3 regions of the Oceanisphaera sp. genome follow, and region 3 is predicted to be linked to each of the others. Evidence: predicted binding sites of a transcription regulator. Region 3 holds the regulator's gene; each other region holds the start of a gene.
The links. The regulator sigma-54, encoded in region 3, starts transcription at its own class of promoters, with help from an activator protein. The targets are predictions, from matches to a motif close to TGGCACNGTTTTNGCTT.
Positions count from the first base shown of each region.

Region 1: the regulator sigma-54 is predicted to act here: its motif matches at 5,018-5,034, upstream of flgF (flagellar basal-body rod protein FlgF).
Region 2: the regulator sigma-54 is predicted to act here: its motif matches at 8,381-8,397, upstream of dksA (RNA polymerase-binding protein DksA).

Region 1 covers NZ_JBQDEX010000047.1:5,202-15,277, reverse strand. The annotation lists gene flgJ (flagellar assembly peptidoglycan hydrolase FlgJ) at 1-862, opposite strand, end outside; gene ACTHY5_RS06195 (flagellar basal body P-ring protein FlgI) at 1,406-2,509, opposite strand; gene flgH (flagellar basal body L-ring protein FlgH) at 2,655-3,344, opposite strand; gene flgG (flagellar basal-body rod protein FlgG) at 3,371-4,159, opposite strand; gene flgF (flagellar basal-body rod protein FlgF) at 4,171-4,914, opposite strand; gene flgE (flagellar hook protein FlgE) at 5,514-6,806, opposite strand; gene ACTHY5_RS06170 (flagellar hook assembly protein FlgD) at 6,818-7,516, opposite strand; gene flgC (flagellar basal body rod protein FlgC) at 7,523-7,942, opposite strand; gene flgB (flagellar basal body rod protein FlgB) at 7,939-8,340, opposite strand; gene ACTHY5_RS06155 (CheR family methyltransferase) at 8,566-9,387, opposite strand; gene ACTHY5_RS06150 (chemotaxis protein CheV) at 9,414-10,076, opposite strand, start outside.
Region 2 covers NZ_JBQDEX010000053.1:580-10,655, forward strand. The annotation lists gene hpt (hypoxanthine phosphoribosyltransferase) at 1-141, shown strand, start outside; gene ACTHY5_RS06630 (ABC transporter ATP-binding protein) at 282-1,205, shown strand; gene ACTHY5_RS06635 (ABC transporter permease) at 1,202-1,975, shown strand; gene ACTHY5_RS06640 (GNAT family N-acetyltransferase) at 2,033-2,638, opposite strand; gene panD (aspartate 1-decarboxylase) at 2,941-3,327, opposite strand; gene panC (pantoate--beta-alanine ligase) at 3,385-4,230, opposite strand; gene panB (3-methyl-2-oxobutanoate hydroxymethyltransferase) at 4,260-5,054, opposite strand; gene folK (2-amino-4-hydroxy-6-hydroxymethyldihydropteridine diphosphokinase) at 5,069-5,560, opposite strand; gene pcnB (polynucleotide adenylyltransferase PcnB) at 5,557-6,879, opposite strand; gene gluQRS (tRNA glutamyl-Q(34) synthetase GluQRS) at 6,983-7,906, opposite strand; gene dksA (RNA polymerase-binding protein DksA) at 7,913-8,365, opposite strand; gene sfsA (DNA/RNA nuclease SfsA) at 8,656-9,417, shown strand; gene thpR (RNA 2',3'-cyclic phosphodiesterase) at 9,434-9,973, opposite strand; gene ACTHY5_RS06690 (diguanylate cyclase domain-containing protein) at 10,028-10,076, opposite strand, start outside.
Region 3 covers NZ_JBQDEX010000026.1:14,380-24,455, reverse strand. The annotation lists gene yjgA (ribosome biogenesis factor YjgA) at 1-160, opposite strand, end outside; gene pmbA (metalloprotease PmbA) at 266-1,606, shown strand; gene mgtE (magnesium transporter) at 1,783-3,144, opposite strand; gene ACTHY5_RS04120 (HPr family phosphocarrier protein) at 3,184-3,459, opposite strand; gene rapZ (RNase adapter RapZ) at 3,446-4,312, opposite strand; gene ptsN (PTS IIA-like nitrogen regulatory protein PtsN) at 4,322-4,768, opposite strand; gene hpf (ribosome hibernation promoting factor) at 4,771-5,058, opposite strand; gene ACTHY5_RS04100 (RNA polymerase factor sigma-54) at 5,081-6,532, opposite strand; gene lptB (LPS export ABC transporter ATP-binding protein) at 6,581-7,306, opposite strand; gene lptA (lipopolysaccharide transport periplasmic protein LptA) at 7,309-7,839, opposite strand; gene lptC (LPS export ABC transporter periplasmic protein LptC) at 7,808-8,356, opposite strand; gene kdsC (3-deoxy-manno-octulosonate-8-phosphatase KdsC) at 8,353-8,904, opposite strand; gene ACTHY5_RS04075 (KpsF/GutQ family sugar-phosphate isomerase) at 8,904-9,878, opposite strand.

The DNA of each region.
Region 1 (10,076 bases), on a different contig from region 3:
CTGTTTGTTGCAAGGCGTTGCTGTAGCGCGGATTTTCATGCAAAAAGTCTACATAGTTGTTAAAGCTGTCGTTAAAGGAGTCATAAGCTCGAAATGGCGCTTTCACTTTAACGGCTACACCTTGTTCATATTCTAGGGTGTTTACCCAAGATTTTTCATTGTTCCAACTGTTATCGGCCTTAATGCCAAAAAGATTATGGCTAGAGCTATTATTTTTTGCGCCTATGATTTTTTTACCCCACCCCGTTTCCAATGCCGCCTGTGCCAACATGGCCTCGGGGGCAAGCCCCATGCGTTTACCGGCTTCTTTAGCGGCGGGCATTAAGCGGCGTACAAAATCTTCGGGTGAGCGAAAAGGCTCACTGGCACTGTACACAACGGCATCTTTATTAACGGCAGCTTGTAATGGCGGTTGGGCTTTTTGCTTAGCCTTTTCAACGGTCTTTTCAACACCCTCTGCGTCTAATGGCCGTACTATTTTGCCTTGTACTCGGCGCACGTCGGCAAGATCAAAATGACGAGCTTCGGGTTGGGCTTGTGTTTGTTCGCCCCCCAGTTGTTTGCTCACTAAATCAGCTAGGCCTAAACTGCCGCGACGGCTCAGCTCTGACGACATTTGTTGATCGTACATATCTTGATAATGTTCAGTATAGCGGCTGTTCATTGGGCCGTCGGCTTCAAACACCTTGTTGGCAGCGCGCATCGATTTAAACAGTTGTTGGGTAAACAGGCTTTCAAACTGACGAGCAGCTTCGTCTAGCGCTTTGCCTCTGTCTTCGGCAAAGCCTTGTTGGCGCAGTTGATCTAACCCTTGAATGTCGTTAACCAATAAGCTGTTATTGTATGAATCGACCGGTTTCATGCGCTACTCCTGAAAACATAGCTGTAAGCGTTAAGCTGTCAGCTGTAAGAAAAACCTAAAACCTATCTGCCACGGAATACACGGAAAAATCTGAAAAGACCTCTCTTGCCGTTAAACCGAAAAAACGGTCCAATAAATTGAACCCTATAATGTCTAAACCTAAACCTAGATCCTGACCTGCGTCAGGATGACGGCATAAGTGCAAGATCCTGATGGTCATCAGGATGACGGCTCAAAATACAAACACCACTCTGGTCTTGTGCCGTCATACCGTGTCACCACGGTATCTCGCTCTTGGTGTTAAAACCTAAAACCTAAAACCTAAAATCGAGATACTGACTTTCGTCAGGGTGACGGCATAAGTGCAAGATTCTGATGGTCATCAGAATGACGGCTCAAAACAAATATCGGCTCCAGATACTCTGCTGAGCGTCAAGATCTCGCGTTGATCTTTGTGCCCTACCATCGTTTTGGTCCAATGAATTGGCCCCTACAAAACACTCTGTCTTTTGTTTTGCTGGGCGCTGGGCGCTAGGTGCTGTTTTAAATAATCACCAACTCGCCTTGTATGGCGCCGGCTTGGCGTAGGGCTTCTAATATGGCGACCAAATCGCCTGGCGCTACGCCTACTTGGTTAACGGCGCGTACTAAATCATCTAATGTGGTGCCGGTATCCAGTTTAAACATGCGCCCGTCTTCTTGCTCTACATTAATATTACTATTAGGCACCACTTCTGTTTGTCCGCCACCAAACGCATTGGGTTGAGACACCTGTGGATTTTCTGAAATAGTAATAGTGAGTCCACCATGGGTAATGGCCGCCGGCTTTAATTGCACACTTTGGCCAATCACCACGGTACCGGTGCGCGAGTTAATAATTATTTTGGCGGCCTCATCGGCCACATCAACCACTAAGTTCTCTAAGGTGGATAAATAACTAACGCGTTGGCCTGGGTCTCGGGGGGCATACACCCGCACCGAGGTGGCATCTACTGCTTGCGCATTGTTAGGCCCCACCAAGTTATTAATAGCCTCGGCCATGTGCTTGGCCGTGGTAAAGTCGGAACGATGCAGGTTAAAAGTAATAGTATCCCCCCGGCCAAACGAGCTAGGCACTTCGCGCTCTACCATAGCGCCACCCGGAATACGGCCAACGGTAGGAATATTAATCATAATCGAGGAGCCATCAGCCCCTTCTGCGCCTAGGCCACCCACAACTAAGCTGCCTTGTGCCAGTGCATACACTCGCCCATCAACCCCTTTTAAGAAGGTTTGTAACAGTGTGCCACCGCGTAGACTTTTGGCTTCACCAATGGCCGAAACGGTAATATCGATAGTTTGCCCAGGCTTGGCAAACGCTGGTAACTCAGCATGTACGGCCACCGGTGCTACGTCTTTCATTTTGGGGCGCATATTTTCTGGCACTGTAATGCCAAAGTTATTGAGCATGGTTCTAAAGGTTTGTGCGGCAAAGGCGTTATTACGCTCACCGGTGCCGGGTAAGCCCACCACTAAGCCGTAGCCTACCAGTTGGTTGGCACGCACCCCTTCTACCGAGCTAATATCTTTAATTCGTGCTGCGTGAGCAGGAATTAAAGCGCCAGCTAATAAGGTCAAGCTCAGTAATATGGCGGTGAGCTGTTTCATGTAATTCTCCTGAACTTTAAAGGTTGAATGAACTCGACCCTACCAAACCTTAACACCAAGATCCTGACGGTCATCAGGATGACGGCAACAGCAATCATCAAAGGTCGAATGAATTCGACCCTACAAAATACGGCTTCAAGCTGCTTTAAAAAGGCATCCATTCGCTGTTAAAGAATTTGGCCAGCCAGCCGCGGCTCTGGGTGTTAGCAAAATCACCGGTACCACCGTAATAAATGCGAGCATTAGCGACGCGGTTAGAGGCTATACGATTATCAGACTCTATATCTTGCGGGCGGATCATGCCGCTAATACGCACATACTCTTCACCGGTATTAAGCATGATCCACTTTTCGCCCTGCACCATTAAATTACCGTTGGCTAACACTTGAGCCACACTCACGGTAATGCTGCCTTGTAAGCTATTGCTTTGATTGGTGTTGGCTTGGCCATCAAACTCATTATTTGAAGACAAAGACGCAGACAATGGATAACCAGCTACGGAAGCTGACACGCCACCTAAGCTAGGTGCGTTAATGTTTACGTTTGAGTCTTTTGCCTGATTAGTAGTGGCTTGCTTTTGAGCTCGGGTCGACTCAGCGAGATCGACAGTAATAATGTCGCCCACTCGATGTGCTTTAATATCGGAATATAAATTGTTGGCGTAATTATCCTGAAAAATAGAGCCGCTAGGTTCAAGTTCTTGCTCAGTTAAGCTTGGGATAACCGGCGCAAATTCAGGATCATCCGGCTTAGGGGTATAAGGCGTACTGGTACACCCCGCCAATCCCAAAAGCACTAACACGACCCAGCTAAAAGAGGCTAAATTCATTTGCATCATATTGGTCCTTTTACTGCTCACCATTATAATTGCTGGTTAACGTAGGCCATCATGTCATCAACGGCTGAAATCACCTTAGAGTTCATCTCATATACTCGCTGGGCCTGTATTAGGTTTACCAACTCTTCGGTAACATTGACGTTAGAGCTTTCTAACATGCCCTGTTTAATGGTGCCGTAACCGTCGGCACCGGCAATACCTTGCATAGCGGCGCCACTAGATTGAGTTTCTAGGTATAAGTTTTCCCCTTTTGGCTGCAAGCCTGCAGGGTTGGCAAAATCACTAATAATCAGCTGACCAATAATTTGTGATTCGGCTTGTCCTGCTATTTGGATGGACACTTCACCATTGGTACCCACACTAATACTTTGTGCGTTATCTGGTATCTGCATTTCTGGCTGAATAGGGTAACCATTACCAGGGCTAACAATTACGCCTTCTTCGTTAAGTGCTAGCTGGCCGTTACGGGTATAGCCTGTGGTGCCGTCTGGCAATAACATTTCAAAAAAACCACGGCCATCAATCATAACATCCAGCGCATTATCTGTGGTTTGCACGCTACCTTGAGTAAAGGTTTTTTGCGTGGCCACTACTTTACTACCCGCCCCTAACATTAAGCCAGAGGGTAAGTTAGTGTCGGCAGTAGCTCGGCCACCGGGCTGATGAATATTTTGATAGAGCAAATCTTCAAAAATACCGCGGCCTTTTTTAAAGCCTACGGTACTGGCGTTAGCTAGGTTATTAGAGGTCACTGAGATATTAGTCTGCTGTGCATCTAAGCCGGTTTTACTAATCCATAATGCGGGGTTCATGATGTTCTCCTTTAGATGCGCAGCAGCTGAGCATGGGCTTTATCGTTTTCTTCCGCATGGCTCATCATTTTTAGTTGAGTTTCAAAGCGGCGCTGCAAATCAATTAAATGGGTCATTTCGGCTACGGGGTTCACGTTACTGCCTTCAAGTACGCCGGCCAATAGCTGTACATCGGCAGACGGGGCTTCTGCTTGCCCGTCTTTACGGCGAAATAGGCCGTCGGTACCTTTTTCTATATCTGCATTATTAGGCAGTACCGTTTTAATACGCTGCAATTCTTCGCCGCCATTAACGGGCTCACCTTCTAGGCGCGCAAAGATGGTGCCGTCTTTGTTTATTTCCATTTTCTCTAATGGTAGTGGCAAAAAAATAGGCGCCCCGCCATCATCTAGCACATTAAGGCCGGTACTGGTTTGCAGTGAGCCTTCGGATGTCACTTGCAAGTTACCAAATCGGGTATAAGCTTCGCTGCCATCTTTTGCCTCAACCGCCAACCAGCCGTCACCTGCTACGGCAACGTCAAGATCTCGTCCCGTGGTTTGTATGGGGCCAGAGGCAAAACTTTGCCCAGGTCGCTCTGTCATGGCAAATACCCGGGTTGGCAAACCTTCGCCAAAGGCTTGCATGGCACGAGCTTGCTCCATATCGGCTTTAAAGCCGGTGGTATTGGCGTTGGCCAAGTTGTTGGAGCGTACGGCCACGCTGTGCATGTTTTCTTTGGCGCCAGACATGGCAATATAAAGTAAATGATCCATTTCAGCTCCGTCGGTTTGTTAGCCGAATACATACTGATTAATGCTGAACAGTCGCAAGGCTCTGCCACTGACCGTTAATTTATTACACTATTGCTTAAATACAATGCAAGATTAATGCCACAAAGAAAGCGCTACGTCTAACGCTGTACGCCCTACGTTAAAAAAACAGGCAGCGCCGAGCTTCAAGGCAAAACCAGCACTTGGGTCATTGCGAGGTACGAAGCAATCCATTTCAAAAGAGAGCGAAACGTCTACCGCTGTACGTCCTACGTTAAAGAAAACAGGCAGCGCCGAGCGCCCGGCGCCAAGCACCAAGCTAACCCTTTTTGGGAGCTGTCAGCCAACTCCTTCGGGGAGCGCTACGTCTACCGCTGTACGCCCTACGTTAAAGGTAAAACAGGGTTGATTTTTCGTACCGCGTTTAACGTAAGGCGTAGAACTGTTTGTTGGCTGGATTGCCGCGTCGTTGCACTCCTCGCAATGACGGCACACTTAGGGAAGCGGTACATTTAACGCCGCTTTACGTAAAAAAACACCGCTCTGTTAAAGGAGCGGTGTTTTTTTCTGATAGCTGACAGCTTACGGCTGAAAGCTATGTTTTAACGTATTTGCAGTATGGTCTGCTGTAGGGTGCTGTTCACTTCTAGGGCACGAGAGTTGGCCTGGAAGTTACGTTGCGCGGTAATTAAGTCTACCAACTCTGAGGTTAAGTCAGTATTAGATTGCTCTAATGCCGCCACACTCACTTTACCAAACACCCCGGTATTAGGTTGACCAGTCACCACATCACCCGATAGCAAAGACTCGCGCCATTGGGTATCACCAATTTGTGTTAAGCCTTGCTCGTTAGGGAAGCGCGCCATGGCCACTATGCCTAGGTTTTCAGTTGAACCATTACTGTAAGTCGCTTGCACTAAGCCATCTGGGCCAACATCGACCTTGGTTAAACGACCGACTGTGGTACCGTCTTGGGTAGACTCTGTTACTTCAAACGCGCCCGAGTTAAGCGTGGCGGACGGTACTTTGATCATTATCTGCTGATTAGGATCTGAACCATTAGTAAAGCCTAACGCTTCAGTTTCAAACTCTGTCGGTAAAGGAGCCGTTAAGGAACCACTGTTATCAAACTCAAGGGTTAAGCTGTTCTCCGGCGGTGTGGATGAATCGCTTTTCATCACCCCATCGACGGCAACTCGCATTTCCCACTGGTTATCTGTAATAGGAGGTGTCACATTAGGGTTAGGCCCAGTTTTAGTGAAGTACTGAGTTAGCGTGTGAGTATCTCCCATAGAGTCATAAATAGTCATGGAAGTCGATGAAGTATAGGTAGCAGAGTCGGTGGCATCAAAAGCTATACCCGCTCTGTCTATCGCATCCGCTTTAGTGGGTAAGTTAATGCCTGTTCTTGCCTCTTCCGTCGCTTGAGGCTGACCGGCTTTATCAGGAATTTTTAACGCCTGGGTACTATTAATCCCTAGCCCTGCGGGCGTGCCATCTTCGTTAGCTTTATAGGTCTGTAAGAAATGCCCTTGTGAGTTAGTGACATAACCCTCGTCATTAAGACGAAAGGCACCGGCACGGGTAAAGGTGCGGTCTAGGGTGTCCATTTCATTGGCCATCACAAAAAAGCCACTACCGTTAATCGCCATATCTAGCGAGTTATTGGTAAACTGTAGCGCACCTTGGTGAAACTGCTGTGACACGGCGGCGGTTTGTACACCACTACCGGTTTGAGTTTTAGCATTGGCAAAAATAGAGTTGGCATATACGTCGGCAAACTCAGCGCGAGATTCTTTAAATCCCAGCGTATTAACGTTGGCAATGTTATTGGCCGTCACGTCCAAATCTTTCTGCGCCGCGTTAACGCCACTAAGGGCTATATTAAAAGACATTTATGTGCTCCTTACGCGGCTTTATTGCCGGCAATTTCAAGTACTTGGTTTAAGGGAATGCCCCCTAAACCTGATAAGTTAACCAAGGTAGGGCTATTGGCACTGCCCAAAGTGACACTGTCTACTCGGCCAAAGGTTAAGGCATTTAAATCTTCGCGCTGGTTATCCACCAAGCCACTCACTTTCACCTTATAACGGCCAGTACCAACTGGCTGTCCCTGATCGTTGAGTCCGTCCCAAGTAAAAGGGACGTTACCCCGCTGGGGCCCTTCTAAGCTCATAGAGCGTATTAGCTCGCCCTCTTCGTTTTCGATACGAATAACTACGTTGTCTGCCCCCTCACCGGTAACGGCCACGCCTTCTATGGGCTCAGACTCATCCCAATAAGCTACATCACTGGGTAACAGTACTTTTTGCCCCACTAAACTTGATGCTTGTAGTGCCTGGCTTGAGGTCATTACTTCACTTAAGCCCGAGAGTTTTTCACTCATTTGGTTAATACCATCGGCACTGGTGAAAGCCGTCATTTGTGCAATCATATCGGAGTTATCAGCCGGATCAAACGGATCTTGATAGGCCAACTGTTGCGTCATAAGAGCAAAGAAATCTTCTTGACCAAGCTCGGTACGCCCCGGATCTTTCGCTTTATCGGCAGGGCTTTGTTCGCCTGGCCACTTCATGCCATCTAGGTAGTCTTGGTTAACTTGCATATTGGATTACCCCTTACCTAAGCGCAGTGTTTGTTGCAGCATTTGTTTAGCTGCATCGGCTACTTGCACGTTTGTTTGGTAGTTACGCGAGGCACTTAGCATATCGGTCATTTCTTCTACCACATTCACGTTTGGCTTATAAATAAAGCCTTCGGCATCTGCCATAGGATGATCGGGATGAAACTCTTTCAGTAATGGCTTGTCTGTTTCAACTACGCCCATAACTTTAACACCGACACTTTCTTGGCGGTCTGACAATGCCTGATCTAAGTCAGCAGCAAACACCGGCTTACGGGCGCGGTAGGTTTCATTCACACTTGAACTGACACTGTCGGCGTTAGCCAAGTTACTGGCGGTTGTATTTAGCCGTACCGACTGCGCACTCATGGCACTGCCGGAAATATCAAATACCTTAAATAGGCTCACATTGACTCTCCTTTAATGGCTTTTAGCAGACCGCTGATTTTACTGTTTAAAAACTCAAGCGAAGCCTGATATTGCAAGGCGTTTTCCATATAGCTATTACGCTCGGTTTGCACATCTACCGTATTACCATCACCGGTATCAGGTTGATTGGGCACCCGAAACTGCACACTACCAGGCGGAGCTAAATCAACAGCAAAGTGTTGCTGATTCGTGCGGCTAAGCGAAAAACCTTGGCCAGTTTGCGCCTGCTCTAATGCGGTATTAAAGTCCATATCTTTGGCTTTGTAACCTGGCGTATCGGCGTTAGCCAAGTTACCTGCCAATAATTCCGCCCGGCCAGAACGTGTGACTAAGGCGTGTTGATGAATACCAAAGGCTTTATCGAAGGAAATCGTCACCCGGCACCTCTTGCAGCTACGTTATTGCCACCGAGTGGCATAATATTGCCGCCTAGTAGCTTAAATTAGTGAGAAGCGGTGAACGATAGCTCTTGTTCATGCCTCCCGCTTTGTTACTGTTATACCAAGCAAGACCTATGCCAACTGTTAAAATTGCAGTACTAAAACAACACTGCCCCCATTAATAACATTAACGGGGGCAGAGAAGAGAACTCAAAATGATTGCTACTTCAGCCGATAGATGATGCCAGGGTTACAGCGGATCATTTCAAATTTATCTGATAAGCCGGTCAGCGACTCTGACGCTCCTAGTAGTAAGTACCCCCCAGGGTTTAACGAGTGCGCAAACTGGTTAAGGATTTTGGTTTTATTTGCTGGAGAAAAGTAAATAAGCACGTTACGACAAAATATAATGTCAAACTTACCCAATAAGCTGTAGCTGTCTAGCAAGTTAAAGGGACGAAAAGACACCATATTTCTCACTTTATCTTTTAACTGCATTTTACCATCAGCTAACGGAGTAAAAAAATGGCTTCTTCGCTCCGGGGATAAACCACGCGCTAGGGATAGGCTATCGTAAATTCCTTTTTTACAGTGCTCTAGCATACTCGTCGAAATATCAGTGGCCACAATTTGCAGCCCTGGCAAACCACCGGGTTTGTGCGCCTGATACTCTAGCGCCGTCATTGCAATCGAGTAGGGCTCTTGACCAGAAGAACTGGCAGAAGACCATATTTTTAACGTTTTACCCGGCTTAGCAAGTTCAGGGAATAACTTTTCACTGAGTAAAGTAAAAGGATAAGCATCACGAAACCATAGCGTTTCGTTCGTCGTCATCGCATCAATCACAGCTGTTTTAAGCTCTCGCTCACGAGGCAACATACTTTTAGCCACTAAGTCATCTAATGACTCTAATTGAAAGCGAGTTAATAGCGGCGACAAGCGGCTTTTTACTAAATACTGTTTATTATCACCCAGCACTATGCCTGTGCTAGTTTCAAGAAACTGGCAAAACGCTCGATACTGTTGGTCGGTCAGATTCTTCATCAATTACCTGTTCCTTTATACCTATTTTAGAGTGCGCTTTTCACGGCTGTTGCCAACTCATCAGGGTGGAACTTCGCAATAAAATCGTTCGCCCCTACTTTTTCAATCAATGCTTTATTAAACACACCACTTAAAGAGGTATGTAAAATGACATGCAAACCTTTTAGTGATGGATTATTTCTAATTTCAGCAGTAAGAGTGTAACCGTCCATCTCAGGCATTTCCACATCAGAAATGACCATAGATAACTGTTCGTTAATTGGGCCAATAGCAGCTAATTCTTTAAGCTTATCAAGGGCGAGTCGACCATTTTCTGTCACTATAACCTCAAAGCCTAAGCTTACAAGTGTGTTATAAATTTGACGGCGTGCTACGGAGGAGTCATCGGCTATCAAAATAGGCTTTTGATCCGCTGTGGTTAAACCAGACACTTCATCCACTAACTCATCTCTTACCACAGAATGAGCAGGAATAATTTCATCAAGAATTTTTTCTACGTCTAGAATTTCAACCAACTCACCATCTATTTCAGTAACTGCGGTCATGTAGTTAGAGCGACCTGCTCCTTTGGGGGGCGGCAAAATAGATTCCCAGTTAACGTTAATAATACGCTCAACTGAGTTGACTAAAAAACCTTGTATGGTGCGGTTATACTCAGAAATAATAACAAAACTGTTATCTATATCTGC
Region 2 (10,076 bases), on a different contig from region 3:
CCTGAGCGGCGCGAAGTGGATGTCCCTGTTGATTGGGTAGGCTTTACGATTCCCGATGAGTTTGTAGTGGGCTATGGCATCGATTATGCCCAACGCTATCGTAACCTTCCTTATATTGGCAAGGTTATCCCGCTCGATTAATTTACTACAGCATAATACCAACCATCTTATCTTACTGGAACTAAAGCGCCGGGCTATCAGTTCGGTGCTCTTTTTGGGTTATAGCTTGCGCTTTAAAGCTGATAACTCTTTAAGGGGTGTCTTATTCTATGGAGCGATTAATGACCAAAGCATTGGAAATTACAGGCTTGCGTAAAACCTATGCCGGTGGCGTAGAAGCGTTGAAAGGTGTCGACCTTGATGTTGAACAAGGGGACTTTTATGCCCTGCTTGGGCCGAATGGCGCAGGCAAGTCGACCACCATTGGTATTATTTCGTCGCTGGTGAATAAGACCTCAGGCCAAGTAAAGGTCTTTGGTTTTGACTTAGATACCGAGCTTGAACAGGCTAAGTCTCAGATTGGCCTAGTGCCGCAAGAGTTTAATTTTAGCCAGTTTGAAAAAGTTGAAAATATCGTAGTTAATCAGGCCGGTTTATATGGTATTGAGCGTAAAGAAGCGAAAGTTCGCGCCGAACGTTATTTAAAACAGCTGGATTTATGGGATAAGCGTTATGTGCCGTCACGAACTTTGTCTGGCGGCATGAAGCGCCGCCTAATGATAGCGCGCGCGTTAATGCATGAGCCTAAGTTATTGATCTTAGATGAGCCGACCGCCGGTGTTGATATTGAAATTCGCCGTGCCATGTGGGATTTTTTAAAACAAATTAATGAGCAAGGCATCACTATTATTCTGACTACGCATTACTTAGAAGAAGCAGAGTTACTGTGTCGCCATATCGGTATTATTGATAAAGGCCGATTAGTAGAAAATACCAGTATGAAAGGGCTGTTAGGTAAGCTGACTGCTGAAACTTTTATTTTAGATCTTGCCGCCGATGGTCGAGAGCCTTTTCTATCGGGTATGCATTGGCAGTTGCTTGACTCACATACATTAGAAGTAGAAGTGCAAAAAGAGCAGGGCTTAAATCAGGTATTTGCTCAGCTTAATGAGCAAGGGGTGCGAGTGTTAAGTATGCGCAATAAGGCTAACCGCTTAGAAGAGCTGTTTGTGACCTTAGTTGAGAATGGGAGAGCAAGTGCATGAGTCATCATCGTTATTATGTGGCTTTCAAGAGTATACTGCACCGAGAGGTCGTACGTTTTGGCCGCATTTGGGTGCAAACCTTGGTGCCACCAGCCATAACCATGTCACTGTATTTTGTGATTTTTGGTAACCTGATTGGTGGTCGTATTGGTGAAATGGACGGCTACTCTTACATGGCGTTTATTGTGCCCGGTTTGATCATGATGTCTGTTATCACCAACTCTTACTCTAACGTGGCTTCGTCCTTTTTTAGCAGTAAATTTCAGCATAACGTTGAAGAGTTGTTAGTTGCACCTGTCCCCACTTATGTGATTATTGCCGGTTACGTTGGCGGGGGTGTGGTACGTGGCTTACTGGTGGGGCTGATTGTTAGCTTGGTGTCGTTGTTTTTTGTGGATTTACATATAGAGCATTTGTTAAGTGTGATTTTTACCATCTTTTTAACCTCGGTATTATTTTCACTTGCTGGCCTACTAAATGCCATTTACGCGCGTAGCTTCGATGATGTCAGCATTATCCCAACATTTATACTAACGCCGCTAACCTACTTAGGCGGGGTGTTCTATTCTATTAGTCTGTTGCCCGAGGTGTGGCAGACTATTTCACAGGTCAACCCGGTGTTGTATATGGTGAATGCTTTTCGCTATGGTTTTTTGGGTATTTCTGATGTGAGTTTAGGTATTGCCTACACCATTATTATTGGCTTTATTGGTGTGTTTTATAGCTGGGCTTGGTACCTTATTCACACCGGACGCGGGTTACGAACCTAAGCTCTTGCGGGGGGCTGTACGCTGTTTGGCGATTACTTACGGCGCATAGCGTACGGCTTAACGCATTTTCTTAAGCATCAACCAAGTTTGCGTACCCAGCAATAGCGGGGTAGCTGTGATATTAAAGCCTAAACTTTGATAAAACTGCACATTGCTGAGCTTATCGGTTTCTAAATAAAGGTTAACGCCCTCGGCTTGGTTGATGGCGCAGTCCATTAATTGACGACCTATGCCTTGGCGTTGCACATTCGGTGTTACCGCTAATGGGCCTAAGTGCCAGTGTGGAGTACCGGGGTCGAGCTTGGCCCAGTTATTCAGCCAGCTACAGGTTTTCAGTAAGCCCAGCGCAGAGTTACTGGTCAATAAAGTAGGTATCAATCGAAGAGTATCTTGCCAATTAGGTTGGCAAGATAGGGGCCGTAAACGGCCTAATACTCCCACCAGCTGATCATCAACATAGGCCCCAAGCAAGTCACCATTGCGATTGATGTAGGGCAGTAAGCCGTTAAAGAGTCGTGTTAGTCGATGCTGGCGCTTATTAGCAGCTTGGCCAAATACTGTTATATGTAACGGATTATCGGCCATGGCTAACGCGCAAAGCTGCGCCGCTGCTTTAACATCAGATGAAGGCAAAAGCGTAATATTGGGGGTATTTTTTTGCATATTATACTAATCTGGAAAACTAGCTGATCAGGTTTTATGGCTTCTGTAGGGTCGATTTCAATCGACTAAAAACCATAGCAAGGCCTAAAGAGGTCGAATAAATTCGACCCTACGCTCGGGGTAGATTGGTACAAAAGCAGATCTTTGTGCCTCCACCGCTCAACGTAAAAATAGATCATATATTTACTTAGATTGGTATTAGACGAAGTACTCCTAATGGCCTAATACTAAACACTGCCTAGCATACCAACAAAAACACCGAGCATCATGCTCGGTGTTTTATTTTTAACTGACCGCTGTGTTTAAGCCAATTGCAGCGGAATGTTCTTGCTGGTGCGAACAATATTGTTGTCTGCATCTAGGTAGACTAGGTTAGGATCATAGCTTTCAATTTGCTGCTCGCTCATGGGCGCATAGGCACAAATGATAATACGATCGCCAACGGCGGCTTTGCGTGCCGCTGCCCCGTTTAATGAAATCATCTTAGAGCCTCGCTCACCAGAGATGGCATAGGTATGAAAGCGCTCACCATTTTCAATATTATAAATATCAATTTGCTCGTATTCACGAATATTGACCGCATCGAGTAAGTCTTGATCGATGGCACAAGAGCCTTCGTAATTAAGCTCAGCGTGAGTGACTCGGGCTTGGTGTAATTTGCCTCTGAGCATGATGCGTTGCATATCCATTAATCTTATCTCCATGGTAATTAGTAAGCCGAGAGGGAATGGCCCTGCTAACAAAACTTATAAAGGGACGACTTGGTTATCTATCAATCTGGCTTTGCCAAGAAATGCTGCCATTAAAATCACCGCCGCTTGGCTGCGTTCAGTAATGGGGCCCAGGGTATTGGCATCCACTATATCTATGCTGTCTGTACGAAAGCCGAGGCTATTTAAATGAGCACTTGCTTGGTTGGCCAAGGCGGTCATATCAGACTGACCTGCAGTAATTTGTTCGGCAATATGGCGCATACTGGCGGCGAGCTCGGGCGCTTTTTTTAGTTCATCTGGGGTTAAGTAACCATTGCGTGAACTGAGCGCTAAGCCATTTGTGTCGCGCACTGTTGGCAAGCCGATGATATCAATCGGCATATTTAAGTCGCTTACCATAGTACGGATCAAGGCCAGCTGCTGGTAGTCTTTTTCACCAAAATATGCCACATCTGGCTGTACTAAATTAAATAGCTTGCAGACCACTGTGCTCACGCCATCAAAGTGCCCTGGTCTGAGTACACCTTCTAATACCTCGGCAATACCAGGCACAGTGACTCGAGTGTGTTGCTGCTGGCCATTGGGGTACATTAGTTCAGATGTTGGCGTAAACACCGCATCGGCAAGTGAGCCCAAGTGTGCGCAATCTTGCGCTAAAGTGCGTGGATAAGCAGTTAAGTCTGAGGCACTATCAAATTGCATTGGGTTAACAAAAATACTCACCACCACCTTATCGCAGTGCTGTTGTGCCGCTTTTACAAGCGCAAGATGACCTTGATGTAAGTTGCCCATGGTTGGCACAAAACCAATACGTAGGCCAAGTTGTCGCCAGTGGGTGATGGTATTTCTTAAGGCTGCAATATTATCAAGTAGCTGCATATCAGCAAAATACTCTCTGTTTAATTCGGTTAATTAAAGCTGTGCTCAGGGCCTGGGAAGCGTCCATCGGCTACATCATTAACATAAGCGGCAATGGCGGCGGGTACTTGACCGTGTTCAGCCAAAAAATTCTTGGTAAACTTAGGTACATAACCACTGGTTAAGCCTAACGCATCTTGCATTACCAGCACTTGACCATCGGTATCAGGGCCGGCACCAATGCCAATCACTGGAATCGAGAGCTGCTCACTTATCTCTTTTGCCAGTTGAGTCGGTACACACTCCAACACCAACAACTGGGCCCCTGCGGCGGCTAGCGCCTTGGCATCTTGCTTTATTTGCGCCGCTTGCTCTGCCGCTCGGCCTTGTAGCTTAAAGCCCCCAAACACATGCACCGATTGGGGGGTTAAGCCTAAATGACCACAAACGGGTACGCCTTGGCGGGTGAGCTGGGTGATTGTCTCTGTAAGCCAAGCGCCACCTTCTAACTTCACCATCTGGGCGCCCGCTCGCATTAAGCTGGCGGCATTGCTACAGGCTTGCTCTGGATTGCTGTAACTCATGAACGGTAAATCGGCGACAATCAACGCTTTTTCAGCGCCATTCGCCACACAGCGAGTATGGTAAGCCATGTCGTCTACCGTGACTTTTAAGGTGCTACTTTCACCTTGCAGCACCATGCCTAACGAATCACCAATTAATAGCGCATGCACACCGGCTTTATCGAATAATGCAGCAAAGCTGGCATCATAGGCGGTGATCATGGCAATTTTTTGCTGCTCTTGCTTCATGGCAAGCAGGCGGGCTGTGGTTATTTTACTCATGAGTTATTCCTTTACTACGACTGCGAAGGTAGAAGGGTCAGTCCATTAGTGGGGCAGGCTTGTATAAGCTCTGCCAGTACACTGCCACAAGGCAAAATTAAGTCAGGTGCTAAATCGGCCAAAGGATAGAGAACAAACTCGCGCTGTTTCATACCATAGTGAGGCACTGTCAGGCGCGGCTCATCCATAATAAGGTCGCCATACAGCAATATATCTAAGTCTAAGGTGCGTGGCCCCCATCGCTCATCTTTTCTCACTCGCCCCTGAGCCTGCTCTATGGCTTGCAGCGCATCGAGTAGTGCCAGAGGCGACAAAGCGGTATCAAATACAGATACCCCATTGGTATATAGCGGCTGATCGGCAGGCCCCATGGGTTGGCTTTGATACAGCGGTGAGTGCTGCAGTGTGCCCGCCTTAGCAAGTTCGGCTAAGGCGTGTTGTGCTGCGCTAATTTGCACTAAAGGCTGCTGTAAATTCGCCCCTAGGCCGATAAAAACCGTGGTCATGCTTCTTTTTTCTTACGCGGGCGCCGGCGTGGCCGCTTACGGGGCTTGCTTGAGCTATCACCAAATTTATTGTGTTTTGCTTTGGCTTGACGCGATAGTTGTTGACGATCAATGGGGTTTGCTTCTTGAAACTCAGTCCACCATTCGGCCAGCTCAGTCAGCTTAGGGTTTAACTCGGCTCTGAGCAGGAGAAAATCGTACCCAGCACGAAACTTAGGGTGCTCTAAAAGACGATGGGGGCGCTTGCCACTGCGTCTGTTAAGACGGTCTTGCAGCATCCAAATATCACGAACTACAGAGCTAAAGCGACGGGGAATCGCCACACTTTTTACTTGGCGGCTCAGCACTTCATCCATGGCCATCATAAAGGCGTCGTAATAGCTCAAGCCCCCTTCATGCATAAACTGCTGGGTGCGTGTTTCTACTGGGCCCCATAATAGTGCAGCATATAAAAAGGCCGGCGTGACGCGCATATTTTTTGCAAGACGCTCGTCGGTATTAGTCAGTGCTAATTCAAGAAAACGACCGTAGTTATTATCCCCTTGGCCCATCACTTCTGCAGCTTCTGGGAATAAAGGCGCAAACAAGCCGTAATACTTTAAGGTGCGATAGGTTTTTAGACCATAACCGGCCATTAGTAGCTTAAGAGTTTCTTCAAACAAGCGTGCCGGGGGTATATCCGACAGTAAAGGGGCCAGCTCGCGAATAGGCGCCTCGGTGCGCGGGCTAATAGTTAAGTCTAATTTGGCCGAAAAACGTACCGCACGGATCATGCGTACCGGATCTTCACGATAGCGTGTTTCAGGGTCCCCAATTAGCTCAAGTCGCCGTTCTTCTAAATCTTGTAGGCCATTAGAAAACCCCACCACACTGAAATCGGCAATGTTGTAATACAGGGCGTTAACACTAAAGTCACGACGCTCGGCATCTTCCTCAATGGTGCCATACACATTGTCGCGCAGTAACATACCTTCTGATGACTGAGATGACATGTCTTTGCTGTTATTGACTTGATGGTGATGGCCACGAAAAGTCGCCACTTCAATAATATCGCGACCAAATAAAATATGTGCCAAGCGAAAACGGCGACCTACCAAGCGGCTATTACCAAACAGCTGCTTCACTTGTTCTGGTGTGGCGCTGGTGGCAATGTCAAAGTCTTTGGGTTGTCTGCCCAGTAGCAAGTCACGCACCCCACCGCCGACCAAGTAGGCTTCGAAGCCAGACTTGTGTAGGCGATACAGTACTTTTAGGGCGTTTTCGCTGATTTGACTGCGCGAAATACCATGTTGGTCGCGCGTTAACACTAGGGGTTGCAAGGGCAACGCCTCCTGTTGTCGGGTCAGCAGCTTTTTACAAAAGCTAGCAATCTGGGAAAAAATAGGACACCTCGCAAGGCCTTAAGCTAAAAAAATTGGCGCACTATAATAGCGCAGAGTGGTGAAAATGCGAACTACCAACGCATGAGAGTTCAACATTGATTTTGTTTGGTACTTTGTCTAAGCGCCAATGATGACAAGCCCAGCTCAGCAACTCATTCACGTCGGCTTTGATTAACGATACCGGCGGCTGCTGCCCCAGAAAGCACAACGCTGACCATAACGCCTGGCTTGGATTATGAACATCCAATGCGGGGGCATGGTTTTGCTTCGACAATTTAAGGCCATCGTGAGATACAAGTGGCAAATGTAACCAATGAGGAACCGGCAGTTTAAGTAACCGATAAAGTGCAATCTGGCGACCTGTGGGCTCTAATAAATCTGCTCCGCGTACCACTTCGGTTATGCCTGCTTGTGCGTCGTCAACCACCACAGCCAAGTTATAAGCATAAAAGCCATCGCGGCGGCGCACAATAAAATCTTCTTCTGCCAAATCGCGATTAATGTTGATTGTGCCTTGCAGTTGGTCATCAAAGTGATAAACCGGCTGGTGCATTATCAAGCGTGTGGCAGCTTCTTTGCTACCTAATGCTAAGTGGCGACAATGACCATTATAAAATCCGCCACTGTGAGCAATCATCTTACGCGTGCAATGACAATAATAGGTTAGCTCTGCATCTGCCCAGCTGTCTAGAAGCGCCTGATAGGCATCAAGACGTTGGCTTTGGTACACCAAAGGGCCATCCCAATGTAAACCAAACGCATCCAGAGTACGCAGAATCGAATCTGCCGCGCCAGGTACTTCTCGCGGAGGATCTAAATCTTCGATACGCAGTAGCCATAAGCCTTGCTGACTTTTGGCTTGCAAATAACTGCCTAACGCAGCAATTAGTGAGCCAAAATGCAGGGGGCCACTCGGTGAGGGAGCAAAGCGCCCAATATAAGGCTTGGGCGCACGGTTATTCATACTCGCTTAGTAACCGGCCATTTGCTTTTCTTTGATTTCGGCCAAGGTTTTACAATCGATGCATAAATCGGCTGTAGGTCTGGCTTCTAGTCGACGAATACCGATTTCTACACCACAATGCTCGCAGAAGCCAAAGTCGTCTTCTTCGATTTGTTGCAGAGTTTTATCGATTTTTTTAATCAATCTGCGCTCTCTATCACGGGCGCGTAATTCAAGTGCAAACTCTTCTTCCTGAGCGGCCCTGTCCACCGGATCGGGGAAGTTGGCTGCTTCATCTTTCATATGGCCTACGGTGCGATCAACTTCTTCGCGCAATTGATTGCGCCAAGCACCCAGAATTTTACGAAAGTGCGTTTTCTGCTCTTCGTTCATGTATTCTTCGTCGGGCTTCGCCTGGTAGGGCTCAACACCGGCAATGGCCAGAATACCGAGAGATTTTTTGGTTTCAACTGCTGGCATTCCGTATCTCCTAAAAAGCTATAATAGCGCCAACCAATATTAAGAAGCGGCTATCTATACAGAAAGCGCGACAATAAGGCAATCGCGTATTGCCGTTTCTGTAAAAATAGTGCTGTAAACTTGATGTAACCCATTTTGTTACTGGTTAAGCGAACCGGATACTCAAAGTAACAGAGAGCCGCTTATTTGGTAACACAACCATATGGGGGCAAAAAGGCTCTTTTCAAGGGCGGTTAAGATGTATCCCGATATTAAATTTCTGTTTTAGATGATAAATGATAGGAGGTATTGTGCAGTTTTCTTCACCGTTACAACAGGGGCTGCTTATACAGCGTTATAAGCGCTTTTTAGCTGATATAAAGCCGAATATAACGTCCGCAGGGACAACACTAGGTGACACTATTACTATTCATTGTCCGAATACTGGCAAAATGACCGGCTGTGCTGAGCCGGGCTGGCCTGTGTATTATTCAACCTCTGATAATACCAAACGTAAATATGCTCATACATGGGAGTTAGTTGAAAACCCAGCAGGTGATTTTATATGTGTCAATACTGCACGGGCGAATTCATTGGTGGGCGAGGCACTCAAACTACGTATGATCCCAACTTTGGCGCATTATGGCGATATAAAAGCTGAACAGCCCTATGGTAATGAGCGTAGCCGAATCGATTTTTTATTGTGCCAAGCCGGTGAACTAGACTGTTATGTTGAAGTGAAAAGCGTCACTTTATTAGAGGACAATGCGTTATCTGACTCAGCTACTTGTCAGGCACAAGGGCGGGGCTTTTTTCCTGACACTAAAAGCGTGCGAGCACAAAAACATGTGCGAGAGTTGATGGCATGTGTACAAGACGGGCAGCGTGCTGTGTTGCTATTTTGTGTGTTGCATACCGGCATTAAGCAGGTCAGCCCAGCCCACCATCTTGACCCCGTATATGGGGCGTTAGTGTCTGAAGCCATCGCCATGGGCGTGGAGTGCATGGCTTGGCGTGCCGATATTTCGCCACAGGGCATGCGCTTGGTGCAAGAGCTACCGTTTGTAGAGTAGGGTAAAGTGACTAGTCCTAATCGCTTGTTTGTTCATTTAACGCCCACGACTCAAGTATTTCATAGTCAGAACCTTGTGCGCTGGGAATAGAGCGATATAGCGCCAGCTGAGTAAGGTGGTAGCTAATGGGGGTAATCGCGGGTAATGCGGATAACTCGGCTAAATTGTGAGGGCGAAATAAGGTAATGTGAGGTCGATATGCTTTATGAGGGGGAGCGAGCTTTAAGGAGCCGCATCGGTTATTAAGATCTTGGTAAAATGACATTAATGACTCAGGTATGTGCTTTGGCCCTATCCATACTGTTTTGGAACGGGTGAAACCGCCTAGCTGGTTAAGCGTTAACTGGCATTGTGGAAGCTGCATACGAGGAAGTTGTTTTAAGAGTGAGTTTAATTGAGAGTTATTGAGCTTGCCTAAAAAACGCAATGTTAAATGCAGTTGGTGACTAGGAGTACGAGGACCAGGTAAAGCCAGCCTATCTTGTAGCTTCTGTAGGGGCGCGGCGATAGCGTTTGCAGGAAACGCCAAGAATAAAGGACTCTTTTGAGTTAACAATGCACTTCCTTACTTGAGTGAGGCCAGTTTAGTGTGAGCATGTGCCACATTTTATTAGCCCCGCATGTCATCTGAAAAGAACGAAAACTGGTTTTTTCCCGAC
Region 3 (10,076 bases):
TTATATCTTCGTTTAGCGGGACTTTTGCCAGTTCATGAGGCTTCAACTTAACTAAGGTTTCCCCCAGCTTTCTAAGAGCCAAGCTTTCGCGTTTCAATTGACTTTTACTGACCCAATCATCTTCTTCATCTTGTGATGGGGCATCATCATGGTGGCGCATGGTATTTTTCCGTCTTTATTAAGAATTACATATATATTAACAGCTTCTCCCAAGGGGCGCAGGGGTCTGTTATGCTAACTGCAAACTGAGCCAGCGATATGAGTTATGACCCCAGAAGATATTAAAAATGAACAACGCCAGCTAGAGCTGGCAGTAGAGCAAGCCCTTGCTAGTGCTAAACACTTAGGCGCAGATAATGCCGAAGTCTCGATCAGCAAGCAAACCGGCTTATCGGTGAATACCCGTAATAGTGAGCTTGAAAATATTGAGTTTAATAAAGACGGCGCCTTAGGTATAGCTGTCTATAGAGATGGTCGTAAAGGTTCTGCGTCTACGTCTGATTTACGCCCCGATGCCATCGCCCGTACTGTGGCGGCTGCCATGGATATTTCTCGCTATACCACAGCAGATCCCTTTGCCGGTTTAGCCCCGAGTGAGGCGCTGGCTTGGGATGCCCCTGAATTAGAATTGTGTTTTCCGCACCCCTTAGAGCCGAGTGATGGTATTGAACTGGCGCTACGCTGTGAGCAGCAAGCACTGGCGCAAGATGCGCGTATTAAACAGTCAGATGGTGCTAGCTTTTCGACTACTTTAGGCATTAAGGTTTATGGTAACAGCCATGGGTTTGTTAAAGGCTATGCCGCCAGCCGTTTTGGTATGAGCTGTGTGCTAATTGGTGAACAAGATGGCGACATGCAACGAGAGTATGGCTATACCACTGCACGCCAGTTTGCTGATTTATGGACGCCCGAGCAGGTGGCCGATGAAGCCGTTAGCCGCACTTTGGGGCGCTTAGGCGCGCGTAAAGTGGGCACTACGCGGGCACCGGTATTATTTCATCCTGATGTGGCGGCCAGTTTATTTGGTCACTTAGTCATGGGCATCAGCGGCGGTAACTTATATCGCAAATCGTCCTTTTTGTTGGATACCTTAGGTGAGCGTATTTTTCCTGAGTGGTTTGATATTCATGAGCAGCCGCATTTACATAAGGGCTTAGCCAGCTCGCCCTTTGATAATGAAGGGGTGCGTACGCTGGAGCGTCGTATTATTGAGCAAGGTCGTTTGCAAAGCTATTTATTACCCAGCTATGCCGCACGTAAAATGGATATGGAGCCGACAGGCCATGCCGGTGGTATTCATAACTGGACAATCGCCAATACCGGCCAAAGTCTAGCGCAGTTGCTAAAAATGATGGGAACCGGTCTTTTGGTGACAGAAATGATGGGCCAAGGGGTCAATATTGTCACCGGTGATTACTCACGAGGCGCGGCCGGTTTTTGGGTTGAGAACGGAGAAATTGCCTATCCGGTAGAAGAGCTCACCATAGCCGGCAATTTAAAAGATATGTTTGCCGGTATTCAAGCCGTAGGTACAGATACCGAGTTACGCTCTAGTCTGCGTACCGGCTCGGTATTGATTGATGAAATGAAAATTGGGGGGCAGTAGGGCAGCGCCGAGCGCCCGGCGCCAAGCACCTAGCTACCGATAAAACATAGCCCTTCGGGCAGCTGTAAGCAAAAAGCACCGCACCTAAGGGGCGGTGCTTTTTATTTGGGCCCAAAAAGAGCCGCCGATTTTTCTATAGATTGCCGTGTTGTTTCGCGTAAAGCGTACGCGCGGCATTAGTTAATGAGCATTAAGGTGGCGAGCCCTAAGAAAGATAACAAGCCGATAATGTCGGTAATAGTGTTAAGGGCCATTGAGCCGGCGAGGGCAGGGTCGATATTGAACTTGCGCATAATCATGGGGATCGCGGCGCCTGCTATACCGGCCACCGACAAATTAATAAACATCGCCAAGCCCAGCACTACGCCAATTTTCCAGCTATCTTTCCAAAAGGCCACCACTAACGCCACCATCACTGCCCACAATAAGCCATTAATAAGCCCAACTAATGCTTCCTTGGTGAGCAACCAGCGGGCGTTACTGTCTCCGATATGTCCCACAGCCATGCCGCGGATCACCAAGGCTAACGTTTGGTTGCCGGCAATGCCCCCCATAGACGGCACTATGGTCATTAAGACGGCTAGGGTTGCCAATTGCGATAGGGTGTCTTCAAACATATTAGACACGCTGGCGGCTAATAGCGCTGTCCCTAAATTAACGGTAAGCCAAATAGAGCGGCGTTTAGCACTGGTGGTGACTGGGGCGAAGGTATCTTCGTCGTCATCCATGTTCGCCATCCCCATCATGGTATGCTCGCCATCTTCTCGAATAATATCCACCACATCATCTATGGTGATCCGACCCAGTAGTTGGTAGTTCTGATCGACAACTGGTGCCGATAGCCAGTCGTGTCGTTCAAAAAGGTTGGCCGCTTCGGTATCTGTCATAAGCAGCGGAATGGCTTCTACTTGGGTGTCCATGGCGTCGGCAACTAAGGTATTAGGGTCTTGCACTAACAGGCGAGCTAGGGATATATCACCTAATAAACGATTGTTTTTATCCACCACATATAAGGTATCTGTGCCTTCGGGTAACTCGTGATGCAAACGTAAGTAGCGCAAGACCACTTCAATACTAATATCTGCCCGCAAGCTGATGAACTCAGTGCTCATCATAGAGCCGGCTGTGTCTTCTGGATAAGACAGTGCCTGCTTGGCGCGCAGCCTGTCTTGCTCATCCATTTGCGTCAGTACTTGATTTAGTAATTGCTCGGGGAGATCGCGCAATACATCAGCCAGATCATCCGATTCCATGTCTTCGAGTGCGCTGGCCAGCTTATCAGCGTCCATCAGCCGGATAATGCCGTCTCTGACTTCTTCTGAGAGCTCTTCTAGTATTTCACCGTATTCGTCGGGATCAATCAGTTGCCAAAATACTTTACGGCTGGGGGTAGGGGAGGCTTCTAGTAACCAGGCTACATCACCTGGGCGCATTTGTTGTAACTGGCGGCGAACATGCACGAACATGCCACTATTAAGTGCTTGATTGATAGTATCTAAATGTTCTGCTGGACTAGGTTTGTCTGATGGATCTGACATCAATGCTCCCGCTTTATTTTAAAACAGCTCATTAAGCCGTTATTCTGCCTCATTGAAGCGGTCGGCGACGAGGCGTGAAACAGCATCCATTGCCGCCTCGGCATCTTGTCCTTCTGCCACGACCCGAATGGCGTGACCCTGAGCGGTTTCAAGCATCAGCAGCCCCATAACGCTGTTAGCGGGGGCTTGTTTTTCGTGGCTGCATACGGTCACTATGGCATCAAATTGCTCGGTGACTTGTACTAGCTGAATAGCGGCGCGAGCATGTAATCCGAGTTTATTGACAATTTTGAGATCACGCTCAATTCTCCGCATGGTGTTTTTCCAAGGTACGGTGGCGCAGTTGCACACTCTTACCCATTTTTTTAAACGAGGCAGCTAATTGCTCTACCAGATATACAGATCTGTGTTTACCTCCAGTACAGCCAATGGCCACAGTGACATAACTGCGGTTGTTACGCTCAAGATGCGGCATCCAAGTGACCAGGAGGTTTTCTATTTGCCAGCGGTATTTGCTCACTTCAAGCTGGCTATTTAAATAATTAGCCACAGGCTCATCTTGGCCAGTAAAAGGCCTCAATTCGGCAATCCAGTGTGGGTTAGGTAAAAAACGGGCATCAAATACAAAATCAGCATCTTGAGAGATACCAAATTTATAGCCAAAGGATTCAAACACCCAGTTTAATTCACGTTCCTTTTTACCCAATATTCGAGCGCGGATAATTTCGCTTAAGTCATGAATACTGAGATCTGAGGTATCAATGCGCAAATCAGCCGCCGATGATAAAGGCGCTAATAGGTGGGTCTCTTGGCGAATAGCTTCATCCAGTGTGAGGCTGAGCCGAGACAGAGGGTGTAGCCTGCGGGTATCACCAAAGCGGCGAATAAGTGCGGCATTATCGGCATCAATAAAGATATTTGATAGGCTTACACCTTCTATATTACGAACTTGGTCTAAACAGCTTTCCATTTTTTCATTACTGTCGGGGAGGTTACGTACGTCAACACTCACAGCTACTTCGCCGGGCTTGTTGCGCCGCATTTTAACCAAATCGGGTAAGAGCTCTACCGGCAGGTTATCGACACAATAATAGCCTAAATCCTCAAGTACCCGTAACGCGACGGTTTTTCCCGAACCAGAACGACCACTGACGATTACCAGCTGCATAGTTCCCCCTTAAGAAGAAATCATGATTTGATGGAGCTCGTCATCACTACTGGCTTGACGTAGCTGTTTGCAAATCTGTTTGTCACTGAGCTTTTCGGCAATCAATGACAGTGTTTTAAGATGTTGCTTACACTCTTGTTCAGGTACAAGCAGTGCAAATACTAAACTGACCGGCTGATTATCAATAGCATCAAACTCTACTGGTTCAGCAAAGGTCAGTAACACGGCGGTGGCTTGGTTATCATCACTAATACGGCCATGAGGAATGGCAATGCCATTACCTATGCCGGTGGTACCCATTTTTTCTCTGGCTAACAGGCAGTCAAATAACTGCTGGCTGTTAACGTTAAGATGCTGGGCGGCTAGTTCACTGATGATTTCCAGAGCGCGTTTTTTGCTTGTGCAGGGGATTGCACTGCGCGTGCAATCCCTGCTTAATATATCGGCGACTTCCATGGTTATTTTTGCTTAAGCTTCTCTTTGTGTTTAATGACTTGGCGATCGAGCTTATCAATTAAGCTGTCTATCGCGGCGTACATATCTTCACTTTCTGCGTTGGCGAAAATTTCACCGCCGCTAAGCAGTATTCTTGCTTCAGCTACTTTTTGCACTTTTTCTAGGGTAAGAACGACGTGTGCGTTGGTTATATTATCAAAATGGCGCTCTAGACGAGAGAACTTGCTGTTAACATAATCACGTAATGAGTCTGTGATATCTACATGGTGTCCAGTCAAATTTATTTGCATAATGTCTTCCTTCTAGGTCGGCCTACATCAGGCGTTTACGTTGATTGGAAGGGGGGATGGCCAGCGACTCTCGATATTTAGCGATGGTGCGTCTCGCCACCTTTATCCCTTGCTCAGCCAGCAGTTGAGCAATTTTGCTATCACTCAACGGCTTAACCGGGTTTTCTGCTCCGACTAATTTTTTGATTAAAGCACGAATAGCGGTGGATGAACATTCTCCGCCGCTTTCGGTTCCTACATGGCTGGAGAAAAAATACTTCAGCTCAAACACGCCTCTTGGCGTGTGTAAAAATTTTTGTGTGGTCACTCGCGAGATGGTGGATTCGTGCATTTCTACCACATCGGCCACTTGATTGAGCACCATGGGTTTCATGGCCTCTGCTCCATACTCAAAGAATGCCTGTTGTTGGTCAACAATACAATTAGCAACCTTGAGTAAGGTCTCATTTCGGCTTTCTAGGCTTTTGATAAACCACTTAGCATCTTGCAGGTGGTTGCGAATGTACTGGCTATCTTCTGTGCCCTTCGCACTGCTTGCCATAGCGGCATAGGTTTGGTTTAGTCGCACCTTTGGCATTGCATCTGTATTTAGTTCGGCCACCCAAGTGCCTTTGCGTTTGCTGACCACTACATCGGGGATTACATATTCAGAGTTTGACTGCAGTATGCGACTACCCGGCCTCGGCTCAAGCTGTTGAATTAGCGCTAATACGTCTCTTAGCTCATTTTCTTTAAGGCAGGCCTTACGCTGCAAGGTACGGTAATCGCGGTTACCTAGCAAATCCATGTGATGCTCAAGCACTGCTAGGGCATCACTTAGCCATGGGGTGTCGTGGGGCAGGGCATGGAGTTGAATTGATAAGCACTCTTGTACGCTGCGTGCTGCAACACCTAAAGGATCAAAATGTTGAATACGTTTAAGTACCGCCTCCACCTCGTCTGCTTCAATATGCTGCTCCCCACCTGATACGCTGGCTAATAGGGCGTCTATATCTAGGCTGAGATAGCCGGCGTCGTCAATGGCATCAATAATCGCTAAGGCGATAGCTTGGTCGGTATCGCTAAAGGGGGTCAGTTGCATCTGCCATAACAGGTAATCTTGTAAGGTTTCGGTTGTTTCCCCTTGGTACACCGTATCGTCCATGCCTTCAGGTAAGCCTGCGTTAGTACTACCAGACGAAGCGGTGTAAATTTCCTCCCACTGGGTGTCCATTGGCAAATCATCTGATAGCTGGTGCTGTTCCATCGCTTTGTCGGTGGCTAGCTGATCATTTTGCTGAGGGGCTGCTGTTTGAGATTCTGCCTCGCTCTGTTCGTCTTGCTCCTCTTGCTCAAGCAGGGGGTTATTATCAAGTGCAAGTTGAATTTCTTGTTGCAACTCCAAGCTCGATAGCTGCAACAGGCGAATGGCCTGTTGCAGCTGAGGCGTCATGGTCAGCTGCTGGCCCATGCGTAATTGAAGAATTGGCTTCATTGTAAAAAAGTCCTTCCATATCAACCGCGAATGGCTACAGCGGTGCCGTTAGAGGCTAAATTGCTCACCAAGATAGACTTTCTTGACCTGTTCATTATTAAGTATTTCGGCTGGTGTGCCAGCGGCTATACGGTGGCCTTGGCTAACAATATAGGCGCGTTCACACACATCAAGCGTTTCACGCACATTGTGGTCGGTAATTAACACGCCTAAGCCTCTGTCTCGCAGGTGCAATATAATTTTTTTAATATCGAGTACTGATATAGGATCGACACCGGCAAAAGGTTCATCCAACAAAATAAAGCGGGGATCAGCGGCGAGTGCGCGGGCAATCTCCACTCGTCTGCGCTCACCACCGGACAAGCTCATGCCGGTATTATCTCGAATATGGGTAATATTAAACTCTTCGAGTAGTTGTTCCATTTTTTCTGTGCGCTCGTCTGAGCTTAAATCTTTGCGTGTTTCTAATACCGCCATTATGTTATTAGATACACTTAAACGGCGAAAGATAGACGCTTCTTGCGGTAAATAACCAATGCCACTGCGGGCCCGTAAGTGCATGGGTTGATGACTAATATCTTGTTCATCTATGGCGATACTGCCGGCATCGCTTTGTACTAAGCCCACAATCATATAAAAAGAGGTGGTCTTGCCGGCGCCATTGGGGCCAAGCAGACCAACAATTTGGCCGGTATTTACTGTCATACTGACATCAGCTACTACCTGACGCCCTTTGTAACTTTTTTGGAGATTGCGCGCTTTTAGCGTGGCCATGATTACTTTTGAGCCTCATCTTTAGTCGATTTTTGTTGCTTTTCAGGCAAAAACACTGTGGTTACCCGATCTTGCCCGCCTTGGCTTTCGGCTTCCATTTGCTCTTTGTCGATAAAATAACGAATACGATAACCCGTCACTATATTATCGTTTTGCTTGATTTGTGCATTGTTTAGCAGTGTCATGGTGCGAGACGTTATATCGTAATTAATCTGATTAGCTTGAGCTCTTATTGGCTCGCCACTGTCTAACACTTGGTAATAGGTGGCAGGAGCGCCATAGGCCGTCATAGATTGCAGGCCTTTATCATTACGAATCACCACTAACTTACTGGCACGCACATCTAAGGTACCTTGTTTTACTACCACTTTATCAGTGAAGGTCACTTTGTTGTCTGCCAGTTCAACGAGTTGACGACCCGCATCAATAGTGACTGCCTGATTATAGTCAGACTCTTTAGCATGAGCCCCATTGAGGCTCAATGCTAACAGGCTACTCACGCTAAGGAGTAATATACGTTGCTTGGGTATCATGCAGTAATTCCACCGTTTGTTGATCGATTTTGCCAAGCAAACCTCTGCCTTGTGCCTGATAGTTTGGGCTAGTTAACTGTACTACTTGATTAGATCGCAATTGGTTATTAATAAAGTCCAGCTCGAGATATTCGGTTGTTAAAGTTTTGACGGGGCTGTTCGCTTGCAGCCCTTTACCTACCACAGTGCCGTTTAACACCAGGTTGTCGTCTGTATTTAACATGCCTTCATCACCACTCAGTTGCCATTGGGGCTGGCCACTAGGTGAATAAAGCAAGATAACAGGTTTTTCCATTAGGGTCATGGCCAGTGGTTGGTAGTGCTCGGCGTATTCGGCCTCTAATCCACGATAGGGCAACCCCAGTTTGTTATATTGCACACTCACCAAATTTTTGGCGATAAAATCAGGTTGATAGTTCTGCTGGGTAATCACTTGTTCATCACTGGGTTTAAACCACTGCCAGCAGGCTAATGCCAATACAAATAGGCCGAAAAACCACCCCGTTTGACGGCTCATATACTCATACCTTGGGCATGAGCTAATTGTCCTCGGGCTTCTAGTATCAAATCACACAGTTCACGTACCGCCCCTTGGCCACCTTTTAAGTGAGTCACATAGTCTGCCTGCTGGCGCACTTTAGGGTGCGCATCAGCCACAGCGACACCCAAGGCGCAGTGTTGCATTACCGGTAAGTCCACTACATCATCGCCAATATAGGCAACCTGCTCTGGGGTTAGGTGTAAGTCGGTCATGAGAGCGTGATAGCCTTGCATCTTATCGCTTTGCCCTTGATAAACATGCTCTACACCCAGTGAGGCCATGCGCTCGGCGACTATGGTGGAGTTGCGCCCCGTTATAATAGCCACTGTGATGCCAATATTTTGCAGGGCTTTTATGCCAAAACCGTCTTTGGTATTAAAACTCTTGTATTCTTCACCTTGGTTGCCCAAGTAAATATTACCGTCAGATAACACACCGTCTACATCACAAATCAGTAACTGCACTTTAGCCAAGTTGCGCCATACTGTGGTGGCTACAGGACCATATAAGCCAGACTCTTCCATTAAATAACTCCTGCCAACAATACATCATGCATATTAAAGGCCCCAATGGGCTGGTGATCTTCATTGAGCACCAGCAGGCCGCTGATTTTTTTCTCTTCCATTAGCTGTACCGCTTCTGCTGCGAGCATGCCGGCATGGACTGTGGTGCAGCTTGTTGTCATCACTTGCTTAATCATAGTGTGGTGCACATCTATCTTTTGATCCAGAGTACGGCGTAAATCGCCGTCGGTATAAATACCGACTAAACGCGCTTGTTCATCAACCACGGCACTAAAGCCTAAACCGGTGCGACCAATTTCCAGTAGCGCATCAATTATAAGGGTATTGAGTGTTACCTTAGGCACACTATTGCCTTGGTGCATTATGTCGGCGACCCGCAATAACAAGCGTTTGCCTAATGCTCCACCAGGGTGGCTAAGTGCAAAGTCGTTGGCCGTAAAGCCACGCGCTTCGAGTAATGACACTGCTAATGCATCGCCCATCACCAGTGCGGCTGTGGTACTGGCTGTAGGGGCCAAGCCTAATGGACAAGCTTCTTGTTCTACGTGGGTGCATAAATGAAAATTTGCTTCTCGCGCCATGGTTGATGCGGGGTTACCGGTAAGGCACACCAGTGGAATACCGCGGCGCTTAAGCACAGGTAATAGAGCAATAATTTCACTGCTTTCACCCGAGTTAGACAAGGCAATCACCACATCATCTTTGCCAATCATGCCTAAGTCACCATGGCTGGCTTCGCCGGGGTGGACAAAAAAAGCCGGTGTCCCTGTGCTGGCTAACGTTGCGGCTATTTTATGGCCGATGTGGCCCGATTTTCCCATGCCGGTGACGACGATCTTACCGGTGCAGTGTAACATTAGGCTACAAGCTTGATTAAAAGCGTGATCCAAATACTGGTATAAGCCATCAATGGCGGCTTTTTCAATATCGAGTACACGTTGGGCTGTTTTTTGGTAATCAAATTCCGCTGTCATCTTGTTCTCCGCAGGTAGGGCGCCTCTATTATAGAAAAGCTGGTGATGATATGCGACTAACAAAATAACCAGTTAGCATTTCTGGCGGTATTGACGTCAAGGCTTGGCGCCTCACTGAGGTGTTTAAAGATGAGAACAGGGAGCTGAATGCAAGCTATGGCGCTTTTGGGTTGCTGAACGATCGGGGAACTCATACAA